DNA from 4 places in the Rhizobium sp. WW_1 genome. Region 3 is predicted to be linked to each of the others. Evidence: predicted binding sites of a transcription regulator. Region 3 holds the regulator's gene; each other region holds the start of a gene.
What was found. The regulator LexA, encoded in region 3, represses DNA repair genes until DNA is damaged. The targets are predictions, from matches to a motif close to TGTTCNNNNTGTGTTCNG.
Positions count from the first base shown of each region.

Region 1: the regulator LexA is predicted to act here: its motif matches at 2,233-2,250, upstream of BJ928_RS05780 (YifB family Mg chelatase-like AAA ATPase).
Region 2: the regulator LexA is predicted to act here: its motif matches at 1,275-1,292, upstream of dnaE (DNA polymerase III subunit alpha).
Region 4: the regulator LexA is predicted to act here: its motif matches at 1,603-1,620, upstream of recA (recombinase RecA).

Region 1 is NZ_RAIN01000001.1:1,204,695-1,208,227, forward strand. It holds gene cysK (cysteine synthase A) at 1-513, shown strand, start outside; gene BJ928_RS05780 (YifB family Mg chelatase-like AAA ATPase) at 613-2,145, opposite strand; gene BJ928_RS05785 (hypothetical protein) at 2,310-2,681, shown strand; gene gshB (glutathione synthase) at 2,732-3,533, opposite strand, start outside.
Region 2 is NZ_RAIN01000001.1:59,269-62,801, reverse strand. It holds gene BJ928_RS00310 (ABC transporter ATP-binding protein) at 1-24, shown strand, start outside; gene BJ928_RS00305 (DUF5680 domain-containing protein) at 32-499, opposite strand; gene BJ928_RS00300 (hypothetical protein) at 579-1,172, opposite strand; gene dnaE (DNA polymerase III subunit alpha) at 1,529-3,533, shown strand, end outside.
Region 3 is NZ_RAIN01000010.1:182,399-185,931, reverse strand. It holds gene BJ928_RS26420 (ComEC/Rec2 family competence protein) at 1-1,623, shown strand, start outside; gene lexA (transcriptional repressor LexA) at 1,604-2,326, opposite strand; gene BJ928_RS26410 (VOC family protein) at 2,743-3,533, shown strand, end outside.
Region 4 is NZ_RAIN01000009.1:79,793-83,325, forward strand. It holds gene alaS (alanine--tRNA ligase) at 1-284, opposite strand, end outside; gene recA (recombinase RecA) at 456-1,544, opposite strand; gene BJ928_RS24670 (carbohydrate kinase family protein) at 1,784-2,728, shown strand; gene BJ928_RS24675 (pseudouridine-5'-phosphate glycosidase) at 2,775-3,533, shown strand, end outside.

The DNA of each region.
Region 1 (3,533 bases), on a different contig from region 3:
ATTCCGCAGCAGTTCGAAAATCCCGCCAACCCGGAAATCCATCGCAAGACGACGGCCGAGGAAATCTGGAACGATACCGAGGGCAAGGTCGATATCTTCGTGTCGGGTATCGGCACCGGCGGCACGATCACCGGCGTCGGCCAGGTGCTGAAGGCCCGCAAGCCCGACATCAAGGTCATCGCCGTCGAACCGACGGATTCGCCGGTTCTGTCGGGCGGCAACCCCGGCCCGCACAAGATCCAGGGCATCGGTGCCGGCTTCGCGCCGAAGGTTCTCGACACGCATGTCTATGACGAAGTGGTCACCGTCAGCAATGACGAGGCGTTCCAGCAGGCGCGGCTCGTGGCAAAGCTGGAAGGCGTGCCTGTTGGTATTTCCTCCGGCGCAGCGCTGACGGCAGCGATCAAGGTCGGCCAGCGCCCTGAAAACGAAGGCAAGACCATCGTCGTCATCATCCCCTCCTTCGCCGAGCGCTATCTGTCGACGGCGCTGTTCGAAGGGCTGGGCGGCTGAAACGAGCTACGATAAACTGATTGAGAAAGGGGTGCTGTGGCGCCCCTTTTTTATTCGGACAGGCCGAAGACAACACTCTGTCGCCTCAGCTCCGGATTGTCAGACATGTGCAGTCAGCCGCTCGCCTGCGATACGATAGGAGATGGCCTCGGCGAGATGGATGCGCCCGACCGTCGGCTTGTCGTCGAGATCGGCGAGCGTGCGCGCGACCTTGAGGATTCGATGATAGCCGCGCGCGGAGAACTTCATCTTCTCGGCGGCATCGCGCAGCAATTGCAGGCCGGCGGCATCAGGCTCGGCGATGGTTTCGATCATCGCGGTTGAGCAGCGGGCATTGGTGCTGACATCCTTCATGCCGGCCCTTTCGAAACGCTCGCGCTGCCGCTCGCGGGCACGGGCGACGCGGAGTGCGACATCCGCACTGCTCTCCGAGGCTGTCGGCCGGATGAGGTCGGCGGCGGAGACCGCCGGCACGTCTATGCGGATATCGATGCGATCCAGCAAGGGGCCCGAGATACGGCCCTGATAATCGCTCGCGCAACGCGGCCCGCGGGCACATGTATGTCCCGGTTCGCCGGCCATGCCGCAGCGGCACGGGTTCATCGCCGCCACGAGCTGAATGCCGGCGGGATAGGCAACGCGGTGATTTGCTCTCGCAATAACACATTCGCCTGTTTCCAACGGCTGGCGCAGCGCATCGAGCGCCTGTGGCGAAAACTCCGGCAGTTCGTCCAGGAACAGAACGCCGTGATGAGCAAGCGAGACCTCGCCCGGCCGGGCACGCAGGCCGCCGCCGACGAGCGCCGCCATGGTCGCCGAATGATGCGGCGCGCGATAGGGCCGCCGATCGGAGAGCTTGCCGCCGGAAAGCTGGCCGGCGATCGAATGGATCATCGACACTTCAAGCAATTCGTTCGTCGACAGTGGCGGCAGGATCGACGGCAGGCGCGAGGCGAGCATCGACTTGCCGGAGCCGGGCGGCCCGACGAAAAGCAGATTATGGCCGCCGGCGGCCGCCACTTCCAACGCGCGCTTGGCGCTTTCCTGCCCCTTGATGTCGGCGAGATCGGGCAGGTTGGCCGCGCTGGCGCGAATAGAGGGTTCCGGCCTTGACAGCACCTGCGTGCCGCGGAAATGATTGGCAAGCGCGATCAGGCTGCGCGGCGCCAGAATATCGATCTCCTTGCCGGCCCAGGCGGCTTCCGGCCCGCTTTCGGCCGGGCAGATCAGCCCCTTGCCCATGGCGTTGGCAGCGATTGCCGCGGGAAGCGCGCCGGCAACGGGCGCGATCGTGCCATCGAGATTGAGTTCGCCGATGACGGTATAGGACGACAAAGCGTCAGCCGGGATCGCGCCGAGCGATGCCATCAGACCGAGCGCGATGGCAAGATCGAAATGGCTACCTTCTTTCGGCAAATCTGCCGGCGCAAGATTGACTGTCACTTTCTTCGGCGGCAGTGCGAGGCCGGAAGCGTGCAGCGCTGCCTGAACCCTCTCCCGGCTCTCGGCAACAGCCTTGTCCGGCAGGCCGACGATGTGCATCAGCACCTTGCCGGGCGCGATCATTACCTGCACTTCGACGGGTACGCCTTCAATCCCCTGAAACGCCACCGTACTGACGCGCGCTACCATCCCCTGCCCTCATCCAACCCGTTTACCGCTATCAATCTTTCACAGCAGACCATGGGTTGCAATCTGGCAGAAAAGATGGAATGAAACAAGAACAATAAAAGAACGAAGGGACGCTTCAGCAATCGAGGCAAATTATGAAACTTGCGATATCGATATCCCTTCTGATGAGCGCTATTTTGGCCGGCTGCCAATCCATCGATAGCGGGGATAATCTGGAAAGGGGTGCACCCTATGAATTGAGCGCCAGGGAAACCAGAGCGGTGGAAAAGGGTCTGCGCGAGCAGCTGCCTTATGAAGGACTCCTGCTCTTCGGGCCGATGGCCGCTTCCAAAAACAGCAAAGGCCATGTCAGCGTCTGCGGCACGCTCACCGCCATGGGCGGCTACAGCGGCATCGTGAGCAAACGGCCCTATGTCGGAATGATGGTCAACGTGAAGCCGCTTTTCGGCTTCGTGCCGATCGTCATTGCGGACGAAAGCACCACCGGACAGTCAGCGGTCATCCTGACCTGCAGGCGGATGGGCATCACGATATAGCGCGCGGCGAGACCGGAAACGACCTCGCCGGCCGAAGGGAAAGGTAGTTTTCAGGCCCGCTTGGCTTCGATCGCATCCCAGAGCAGGCTGGCGATATCGGCGCCGCCGAAGCGCTTGACCTCGCGGATTCCGGTCGGCGAGGTCACGTTGATCTCGGTCATGTAGTCGCCGATGACGTCGATGCCGACGAGCAGGAAGCCGCGTTCCCTCAAGGCCGGTCCGATGCGGGCGCAGATTTCCTTCTCGCGCGCTGTCAGTTCGGTCGCTTCGGCGCGGCCGCCGACATGCATGTTGGAGCGGGCGTCATGCTCGGCCGGCACGCGGTTGATCGCGCCGACGGCTTCGCCATCGACCAGGATGATGCGCTTATCGCCCTTGCGAACGTCAGGAAGGTATTGCTGGGCGATGAAGGGCTCGCGGAAGAGCTGGCCGAACATTTCGAGCAGCGACGAGAGATTGCGGTCGTCGCGCGTCGAGTGGAAAACGCCGGCACCGCCATTGCCATAAAGCGGCTTCAGGATGATGTCGCCCATCTCCTCGCGGAAGCGGCGGATTTCGCCGGCATCGCGGGTGATCAGCGTCTTCGGCATCAGATCGGCAAATTCGGTGACGAAGATCTTTTCCGGCGAGTTGCGCACCCAGGCCGGATCATTGACGACGAGCGTCTTCGGGTGGATGCGCTCCAGCAGATGCGTCGAGGTGATATAGGCCATGTCGAATGGCGGGTCCTGACGCAGCAGCACCACGTCCATGGTCGAGAGGTCGACGCGCTCGGGCTCGCCGAGCTCGAAGTGATCGCCCTTGACATCGCGCAGGATCATCGGCTCGACGGAGGCATAGACCTTGCCGTCG
Region 2 (3,533 bases), on a different contig from region 3:
GAAGGCCAGGTCGTCGAAGTTTGATTGTCTGTTAGGGAACGATCAGACCGCCGCGATAATCCAGTTCGTAGGCCTTGCGCCCTTTCACCATGATGGCCTCATGGCCGGTGAAATGGTCGCAGGCTCCCGTGCTTTGGTCGACATAGCGGCCGAATGAATGTTCGAGCTCGAAGCCGCCGAGAAAGCGTCGTTCATCCTGATAGAGGCGCAGCAGCGCCGCCTTGATGACGATGCCGGCGCGCGTTCCGTCGATCAGATCGGGCTCGATAATATGGCCAAAATAATTCATGGCCCATACCGGCTCGCCGTCGCACCAGACAAGTTCCTGGCCGGCGAAATCCGTGCCGCCGAAATAGCTGTCGAGATAGCGCCAGCGGCCGCTCGCATAGCCAATGTCATGAGAACCGCTGCGACAGGACGGTAGCCTCTCGCCGTCGCCGACATAGGTCTCCGCCTTGGCGATGACAATGAAATCGTTCAGCTCGGCAAGATCCGGCATGACCCTCTCCAGTTTTGGTGAGCAGTCATGATGTCATCGAGCGGAGTTTTTGTAAAGAACAAAAAGAGAACATTCGTGGTTACTGGTCGTTTCCGCAGGCTTTCTGGCCGATATCGTCCTGCCAATCCTGGATGCTGACGGTTCTGGCATCCGCCTTCAACGTCTTGCCGTCCTTCGTCACCTTGCCGGTCAGCACGTTGTAGTCGCAGCTATGACTGCTCTCCGGTTCGAGCGTATCGCGGGACTCATAGGTGTAGCCGGCCACCACGAAATTGTTGTTGCGATAGGCAAGCGTCAACGTCTGCTCCCAGCGATCGCGACCGATGCTGTCATTCTGCGAGGTGATCGCGATCGAACCGTTCGGCAGCGCCGAGATTGACGGCTCCTGGCCGACGACACCGCCGGGCTCGACACTGCCCCATATCTTATGCGGAGCGCTGACGGCCAGCTTCAGCAGGGAATGTTCGTCGTCGCGCAGATAGATGTAGACGCCGATGGGATTGTCGGCGTCATCGCCCGGGGCGGGCGCTACCAGAAGCGCGAGATCCGGCTTGCCGTCCTTGTTCCAGTCGCCGATGGCGGCATCGATGATGCGGCCGGACGCGACCGCGTCCTCGGCATGAGCGGCGGTTGCAGCTGAAAGAAGAATGAGAGCGCAGGCAAGTGTTTTCATCGTGATCTCCCTGTTCGCATCTCAATAGCGTCGGGCCGTTCCAGCGTCCATCCGAGGGCCGAAAAACCGGGTGATGAAATTTATTGATGCTTCTATTGACTCTCGAACAAAAATGGAACAAAAAAGAAACATAACGAGTAAGGAGCGCGTAAATGACCGATATCATTCGAGACGTTGCAGCATTCACCTCCATCGTGATGTTCGTTGCCAGCTTTTCCCTCATCATGATGGCGATGTAAGTTTTATCCCCCGTTTGCACATGCTGTTCCCATATTTGATGGGGGCAACTTATGGACTTTGCAGTTCGTAATGCCGAAAATGCTGCCGATTCATTGAGGCATGCGGAAGGGTATGAGATGGCGGACTTAGGTGGCAGCGGCGCGGCAGCGCCGGTCGGCGAAATGCCGGAATTCGTGCACCTCAGGGTTCATTCCGCCTATTCCCTGCTAGAGGGCGCATTGCCGCTCAAGAAGATATTGGCCAAGGCTGTCGGCGACAGTCAGCCGGCTGTCGCCATTACCGATACCAACAATCTCTTCGTTGCCCTCGAATTCTCGCAGAAGGCGATGGATGAGGGACTGCAGCCGATCATCGGCTGCCAGGTTTCGATCGACATGGAGGATGGCGGCGAGGGCGAGAAGCGCGGGCCACAACAGGCGTTGGCAAAGCTGCCGTCCATCGTGCTGCTTGCCGCCTCCGAACGGGGCTACGAACGGCTCGTGGATCTCGTCAGCCGCGCCTATCTCGGTGGCGAGGGCAACAACGCCGTTCATATCGCGTCGTCATGGCTGGATGAAGCCGGCACGGAGGGTTTGATCGCGCTTACCGGATCACTCACCGGCCCTGTCGACATGGCCCTTAAGGAAGGGCATGCCGCGCAAGCACTCTCCCGGCTGCTGACGCTGAAGCGCCAGTTCGGCGACAGGCTTTATGTCGAATTGCAGCGCCATGGTACCTATGATCGTCGTCATGAGCAGAAGATGATCGCGATGGCTTACGAGCACGAGATCCCGCTTGTTGCCACCAACGAGGCCTTTTTCCCGACGCGCGATGATTATGATGCGCATGACGCGCTGATGGCGGTCGCGCACAATGCCATCGTCTCCGACGATACGCGTTTCCGCCTGACGCCGGATCACTATCTGAAGAGCCGCGCCGACATGGCGAAGCTGTTCGCCAATCTGCCAGAGGCGCTCGAGAATACGGTCGAGATCGCCCGGCGCTGCGCCTTCACTCTCAATACCCGCAAGTCGATCCTGCCGCGCTTCACCGGCGCGACCGACGATGTGGAGGAGGCCGAGCGCGCCGAGGCGGCAGAGCTGCGCGCCCAGGCAGTCGAAGGCCTCGATGAGCGCCTCGCCTTGCTCGGCATGGCGCCGGGCTACGAGGAGAAGGAATATCGCGACCGGCTGGAGTTCGAGCTGAGCGTCATCGAGCGCATGAAGTTCCCCGGCTACTTCCTGATCGTTGCCGACTTCATCAAATGGGCCAAGCGCCACGATATCCCCGTCGGCCCCGGTCGTGGTTCCGGTGCGGGCTCGCTGGTGGCCTACGCGCTGACGATCACCGACGTCGATCCGCTGCGCTTCTCGCTGCTGTTCGAGCGCTTCCTCAATCCGGAACGCGTCTCGATGCCGGACTTCGATATCGACTTCTGCCAGGACCGGCGTGAAGAGGTGATCCGCTACGTGCAGGGCAAGTACGGCCGCGAGCAGGTGGCGCAGATCATCACCTTCGGTTCGCTGCAGGCGCGCGCAGCACTTCGCGACGTCGGCCGCGTGCTGGAAATGCCCTATGGCCAGGTCGACAAGATCTGCAAGCTGGTGCCGAACAATCCCGCCAATCCGACGCCGCTCAGCAAGGCGATCGAGGAGGAGCCGCGTCTCCAGGAGGAAGCGGACAAGGAGCCGGTCGTCGCCCGCCTTCTCGATATCGCCCAGAAGATCGAGGGCCTTTATCGCCACGCCTCGACGCACGCCGCCGGTATCGTCATCGGTGACCGCCCGCTGTCGAAGCTCGTGCCGATGTATCGCGATCCGCGCTCCGACATGCCCGTCACCCAGTTCAACATGAAATGGGTCGAGCAGGCCGGCCTCGTCAAGTTCGACTTCCTCGGACTGAAGACGCTGACCGTCCTGAAGACCGCCGTCGATTTCGTCGCCAAGCGCGGCCTCACCATCGACCTCGCCGGCATACCGCTCGACGACAAGCCAAGCTACGACATGCTCTCCCGCGGCGAAACGGTCGGCGTGTTCCAGGTGGAAAGTGCCGGCATGCGCAAGGCGCTGATCGGCATGCGGCCGGACTGCATCGAGGACATCATCGCGCTCGTGGCGCTCTATCGCCCTGGCCCGATGGAGA
Region 3 (3,533 bases):
GGCATAGGCGACAGGATAAGGCAAACCTTGCCGGGAGATACCGGCGCCTTCGCAGCGGCGCTTGTCACCGATGAGAGACGCGCGATCTCCAAGGATACGACCGAGGCGCTGAGAATTGCCGGTCTGACCCACATCATTGCGATTTCCGGCCTGAACATGGCGCTGTCAGCCGGCATCTTCTACGTTGGCCTGCGCTACCTCTTCAGCCTGTTTCCGGGTGTAGCGCAGGCATGGCCGACCAAGAAATTTGCGGCCTTCGGCGCGCTCCTGACGGTGACGGCCTACTACCTTATCTCCGGTTTTGGCGTATCCGCCGAGCGCGCTTTCATCATGATGGCGATCATGCTCGTGGCCGTGCTCTTCGATCGGCCGTCCCTCAGTCTGCGCAATGTCGCGTTATCGGCGATCGTCATTCTTGTTCTCTCGCCGTCGCAGGTGCTCGGCCCGAGCTTCCAGATGTCCTATGCCGCGACGCTGGCGCTGGTGTCGGGCTACTCGCTGTGGAAGCGGCGGCGGCATCGCGAAAGCGTCCTGCCGAAGATCCGCGTGTTAAGCCCACTGCTGTTCGTCGCGCGTTTCTTCGGAGGGGTGATGTCGACCTCGTTTATCGGTGGCGCATCGACGGCCATCTTCTCGATCGAGCATTTTCACCGGTTGGCGACATATGGTCTTGCCGCCAATCTGGCGGCCATGCCAGTTGTCTCCTTCATCGTCATGCCATTCGGCATGGCGGCAATGATGCTCATGCCACTCGGTCTCGACGGACCTTTCTGGAAGGTGACCGGAGAGGGACTGGAACTCGTCATCGCGATCGCGAAAACCGTCGCCGGCTGGGGCGGCGATATCACCTTCGGCCGTCAGCCCGCCTGGTTGATGCCGACATTCATCGTCGGCTTCCTGGTCATGAGCATATTGCGGACGCGGCTTCGCCACCTTGGCTTCCTCTTGTTGCTTTCGTCCGTTGGTGTGGCAGCATTCGGGAGCGGCGTGCCGAAGCCGGACCTGATGATTTCCGAAGATGGCATGCTGGTGGCGCTGCGGCAGGACGACATTCTCGCTACCAATCGCGAGAGGCCGCAAGCATTCATCTTCGAGCAATGGCAAAAGGCATTGGCCGCGGCAGAGCATCAGCCGCCGACCATGCTTCCGGCCGACAGCAGGCTGCCGCAACTCAGCAAGGCAGATCGCGGCAGGAGGTTAAGCAGCGAAGAACAGAACGTCGTCCGCAAGGCAATGGAGGCAGCGCTCGACCGAACGATGCAGGGAAGCTTCGCCTGCCAGAAAGGCGCATGGTGCGTGGCCATGCTCGACAATGGCGCCTTCTTGATCACTATAGAGAATGCAGCCTATCTGCCGTCAGCCTGCGATACCGCAAACATTGTCGTGACACCAATCCGGTTGCGGCTGGATCGCTGCCGCTCCGGAGCGACGCTCATCACCGGCGCAACATTGCGGCGAACGGGATCGCTCGAAATGGCACTCGACGCAGATAAGCCCAATATCTCCACCGCCTTCGACAATCCGCAGAGACCATGGACCCGGCATCGAACTTACGACTGGCGCACTGGAAAATTCGACGCGCCAGTCATATCGGCATCACCGGTCAGTGATAGCGACGAATAAGGCCGACGAGCTTGCCCTGGACCTTGACGCGATCCGGCCCGAAGATGCGCGTTTCATAGGCGGGATTGGCGGCTTCCAGCGCGATCGAGGCGCCCTTGCGGCGGAAGCGCTTCAGCGTCGCCTCTTCGTCATCGACGAGCGCCACGACGATATCGCCGGGATTGGCCGTCGTCGAATTGCGGATAATGACCGTATCGCCGTCGAAAATTCCGGCATCGATCATCGAATCGCCGCGCACTTCAAGCGCATAATGCTCTCCCGAGCCGAGCATGTCGGCCGGAACGGTAATATCGTGCGTATTGTTCTGGATCGCGGAAATCGGCACGCCGGCGGCGATGCGACCCATGACCGGCACGGACGCCGAACCATTGTGATCGTCATTTGCCACTTTCGGCGGGGCGGGTGGAGCCACAGGCTGAGGCTTGCCGAGACTGCCTTCGATGACGCTCGGTGAAAAGCCACGGCGCGGCTGCAAGCTGGGATTATAGGCATCCGGCAGTTTGATGACTTCGAGCGCTCTCGCCCGGTTCGGCAGCCGGCGGATGAAGCCTCGCTCCTCCAGCGCCGTGATCAGACGGTGAATGCCGGATTTGGAGGCCAGATCCAGTGCGTCCTTCATCTCGTCGAAAGATGGCGGAACACCGGACTCCTTCATGCGTTCGTGAATGAAGAGAAGCAGTTCCTGCTGCTTGCGCGTCAACATCGTCTTGGAACCCCAGAATCAAGAAAAACGGTGAAACAAATCCAGAACGGACACTATATGTTCCATATGTGTTCCGCAAGTACTTAAATTTCGGTAAAGCCTTGTTGCGTCGATTAAATAATTACGACTTGCGAATGGACCGGCTGAAGGGATCAAAGCGTTATATCCACGCTAAACTATCGGAAAATATGGGAAATGCTGTTCTGTCAACTGGCAGCCTTTTGTAATGCGGCCGCTATGTTTAGGATACGAAGCAGTGACATGTGATACTGCTGAAGCTGGCTATGAGGCAGAATCAGTCCTCACGTTTGCGAGATCGTCTTCCGCTGGCGAAGTCCTGAAAAGCTTCGTGTGCCCATCTTGAATTGCGCTAGGGATCGGCGCAAATCTGCTGCCGCAGGCATACAGGAGGAGCCATGACTTCGTCCCCGCATCCGCTGGATCATCTCGTGCTGCCGGCCGTGAACATAGCGCTTGCGCGCGAGCGCCTCGGCAAGCTCGGTTTCACGGTGGCTCCGGAGGCGCGCCATCCTTTCGGCACCGAAAACGCCTGCGTCTTCCTTGCCGACAAGACCTATCTCGAGCCACTCGGCGTGGCGTCTCCGGAACAATGCGAGACGAGTATCGTCGACGGGAATGTCTTCGTCGCCCGTGACCAGGCCTACCGCTTCCGGGTTGGTCAGGATGGCTTCTCGGCTGTGGTGTTCGGCACGGATGATGCCGTTGCTGATGACGAGCGTTTCAGGGCGGCAGCCATTTCGGCGGGGCAAATGCTGGATTTTTCCCGACCTATGAAGATGCCGGACGGAACCGAAACGACGGCCGGCTTTCGTCTCGCTTTTGCTGCCGATCTGCGCGCGCCGGACTTCCTCGCCTTCTGCTGTCAGCGTATCAATGCCTTGCCGGCTGACCGCAGCGTGCTCGAACACCATAAGAATGGCGTGACAGGCATCGCGCGGGTAGCGCTTTGCGCGCCAAAGCCGGCGGCTTATCGCAGCTTCTTTGAAGAGGTTGCTGGCGGCCCGCGGATAATGGAGCATTCGTTCGGCTTGACGGTCAGGGTGGCCAATGCGGATCTGGAGATTTTGACGCCGGAGGGCATGGAGGTATTTTATGATTTGCCGTGTCGCACCAGCGATCCTGGGCTCAGGGCGCGCGCAATCCTTTTCAAAACGCGCGATCTTTCCGTGACATCGTCGCATTTCGC
Region 4 (3,533 bases), on a different contig from region 3:
TTGCCAAGCATCTCGAAGAAGGTGTGATGGCGCGCGGTATAGCCGACATTGTCCAGGTCATTGTGCTTGCCGCCGGCGCGCACGCACTTCTGCGCCGTCGACGCCGTCGTATAGGGACGCTGCTCCAGGCCGGTGAAGACGTTCTTGAACTGCACCATGCCGGCATTGGTGAACATCAATGTCGGATCGTTGCGCGGCACCAGCGGGCTCGACGGCACGATCTCGTGGCCGTTTTTCTTAAAATAGTCGAGAAAGGTCGACCGGATTTCATTCACACCGCTCATAGGGGGCCCTTCAGTACTGCCGTCAGCAACTTGCGTCAAAGTCAGAGGCTTTTATCGTTCGCTCCCGGCGCTGTCCAGCCGCACGAACAAAACCGGCCGCACATCCCTTGGACAATACGGCCGGTTCAAGCATTCAATTCGTATCAAGTCGGGAATTGCTCCCGAAAATCCTTATTCGCCGGAAGCGTCGCCATCGTCGCCGGAATCGGGACCGCCATTCTGCAGGAAGCGGTCGGCGATGAGGCCGGCATTCTGGCGCAGCGACAGCTCGATCTCCCGGGAGAGATCCGGATTGTCGCGCAGGAAGATTTTCGCGTTCTCGCGACCCTGGCCGAGACGCTGGCTGTTGTAGGAGAACCAGGCGCCCGACTTTTCGACGATGCCGGCCTTGACGCCGAGATCGACCAGCTCGCCGGTCTTGGAAACGCCCTCGCCATACATGATGTCGAATTCGACCTGCTTGAAGGGAGGCGCCATCTTGTTCTTGACGACCTTGACGCGGGTCTGGTTGCCGATCACCTCCTCGCGCTCCTTGACGGCGCCGATACGGCGGATGTCGAGGCGAACCGAGGCGTAGAACTTCAGCGCGTTACCGCCGGTCGTCGTTTCCGGCGAGCCGAACATGACGCCGATCTTCATGCGGATCTGGTTGATGAAGATCACCATGCAGTTGGACTTCGAGATCGAAGCCGTGAGCTTGCGCAGCGCCTGGCTCATCAGTCGGGCCTGAAGACCCGGCAGGCTGTCGCCCATTTCGCCTTCGATTTCGGCGCGCGGCGTCAGGGCCGCAACGGAGTCGACGACGAGAACGTCGATCGCGCCGGAACGAACCAGCGTATCGGTGATTTCAAGCGCCTGCTCGCCGGTATCCGGCTGCGAGATCAGCAGGTTCTGCAGGTCGACGCCGAGCTTGCGGGCATAGACCGGATCAAGCGCATGTTCCGCGTCCACGAAAGCGCAGATGCCGCCCTTCTTCTGTGCCTCAGCGATGGTCTGCAGCGCCAGCGTCGTCTTACCCGAACTTTCCGGCCCGTAAATTTCGATGATGCGCCCCTTCGGCAAGCCGCCGATGCCGAGAGCGATATCGAGGCTCAGAGAGCCAGTGGAAACCGTTTCGATTTCGACCACGTTCTCGTTAGAGCCGAGCTTCATGATCGAGCCCTTGCCGAACGACCGCTCAATTTGAGAGAGTGCCGCTTCAAGTGCCTTGCTTTTATCCACCGATTTGTCCTCTACAAGCCGCAAAGAATTCTGAGACATTCGATCCACCTTTAGGTTATTGAAGCCGCTCTAGCAATGTCGCCGCCGATGAGAATTCTGTACTCTATTTGTTCTCTTATCGCAAGAGCACAACAAGCGATTGAAAGAAAAAGGTAAAATGAGTTCCGTTCTACTTTTGTTTTCTTGTTTCTTCCCAGACACTTACACGTCCGGGACGATGAGTGCGGGCACGGGATCGAGCCGCTCGATTCGCCTCTTCGACTGCTGAGGATAACCATATGGCGAAAAAGATTCTCGTTCTCGGCGGCGCCCATATCGATCGGCGTGGCCGCATCTTCGGCGAGACGGCGCCCGGCGCCAGCAATCCCGGCGCATGGTTCGAGGAGCCCGGCGGCGGCGGCTTCAATGCGGCCCGAAATCTTGCCCGCCTGGGCTTCGACGTAAAGCTGATCTCGCCCCGCGGCGGCGATCCCTCGGGCGAGATGGTGGCGGAAGCCGCGAGCCACGCCGGCATCGACGACAAACCCTTCGTCTTCCTCGATCGCAAGACGCCGAGCTATACGGCGATCCTCGAGAATGACGGCAACCTCGTCATCGCGCTCGCCGACATGGAGCTCTACAAGCTCTTCGTTCCGAGGCGTCTGGCGATTCGCGCCGTCCGCGACGCCTTCGAGGAGACTGACCTCGTCCTCTGCGACGCCAATCTGCCGGCGGAAACCCTGGCGACGATTGCGGCAAGGGCTGGCTTTTGCGGCAAGCCAGTCGCGGCAATCGCCATTTCGCCCGCCAAGGTCGTGCGGCTGAAGCCAAGCCTTGCCGGCATCGACCACCTGTTCCTCAATGAGGCGGAGGCTGCGGCACTGACCGAAATCCGTCCGGACGATCCGCGCGAATGGGTGGCCGCACTGCGTGCTCTCGGCCTGCGCAACGGCGTGATCACCCGCGGCAAGCGCGCGCTGATCGCGTTCTCGCCCAACGCGGTCGTCGGCCTGCAGCCACCCATCGTCGACGATGTCGCCGATGTCACCGGGGCGGGAGATTCGCTTGCATCGGGCGTTCTCTCGGCTCTGCTTTCCGGTCATGATCTCGCCGAAGCCGTCCGCCATGGCGCGGCGGCGGCGGCAATCACCGTTCAATCCCCCTTCGCAACGGCAGAAAATCTTTCACCCGAGCTGCTAAAGGCGACCTTGGCCCTTGTTCCCAGGGCCGAAATTCTGTCATGAAGCCTGTTCAAAACGCGTATACTGTTTCAGTGAATTGGAAACGACAATGACCCAGCCTATCTCGCCCCTGCTCCCGATCTCCTATTCGAAGGAAGTCGCTGCCGCCAAGCTGCGCGGCGCACCGATCGTCGCCCTGGAATCGACCATCATCACCCACGGCATGCCCTATCCCGGCAATATCGAGATGGCTCGCAGCGTTGAGGCGATCATCCGGCAGGAAGGCGCAGTGCCCGCAACGATCGCCGTTATCCACGGCACGCTGCATATCGGCCTTGAGCCGGAAGAGCTGGAAGCGCTTGCCAAGACGGAAGGCGCGATGAAGGTTTCGCGCGCCGATATCGCCTTCGCGATCGCAGAGCGCCGCACAGGTGCGACCACGGTTGCCGCAACGATGATCGCGGCGGCCCGCGCCGGCATCAAGGTTTTCGCCACCGGCGGCATTGGCGGCGTGCATCGCGGCGCCGAAGAGAGCTTCGATATTTCCGCTGACCTTGAAGAACTGTCCCGCACCGGCGTCATCGTCGTCTGCGCCGGCGCCAAGGCGATCCTCGACATTCCGAAGACGCTCGAAGTGCTGGAAACCCGCGGCGTTCCGGTGGTGACCTACGACAGCACTGAATTCCCGGCTTTCTGGTCGCGCTCGTCGGGCCTGAAGAGCCCGCTGACGCTGAACAGCCCGGCAGCCATCGCCAACTTCCAGACGACGCGCGAACAGCTCGGCATCGACGGCGGCATGCTGATCGCCAATCCGGTTCCGGAAGCTGACGAGATCCCGCGCGAAGAGATGGAAATCTACATCGAACGG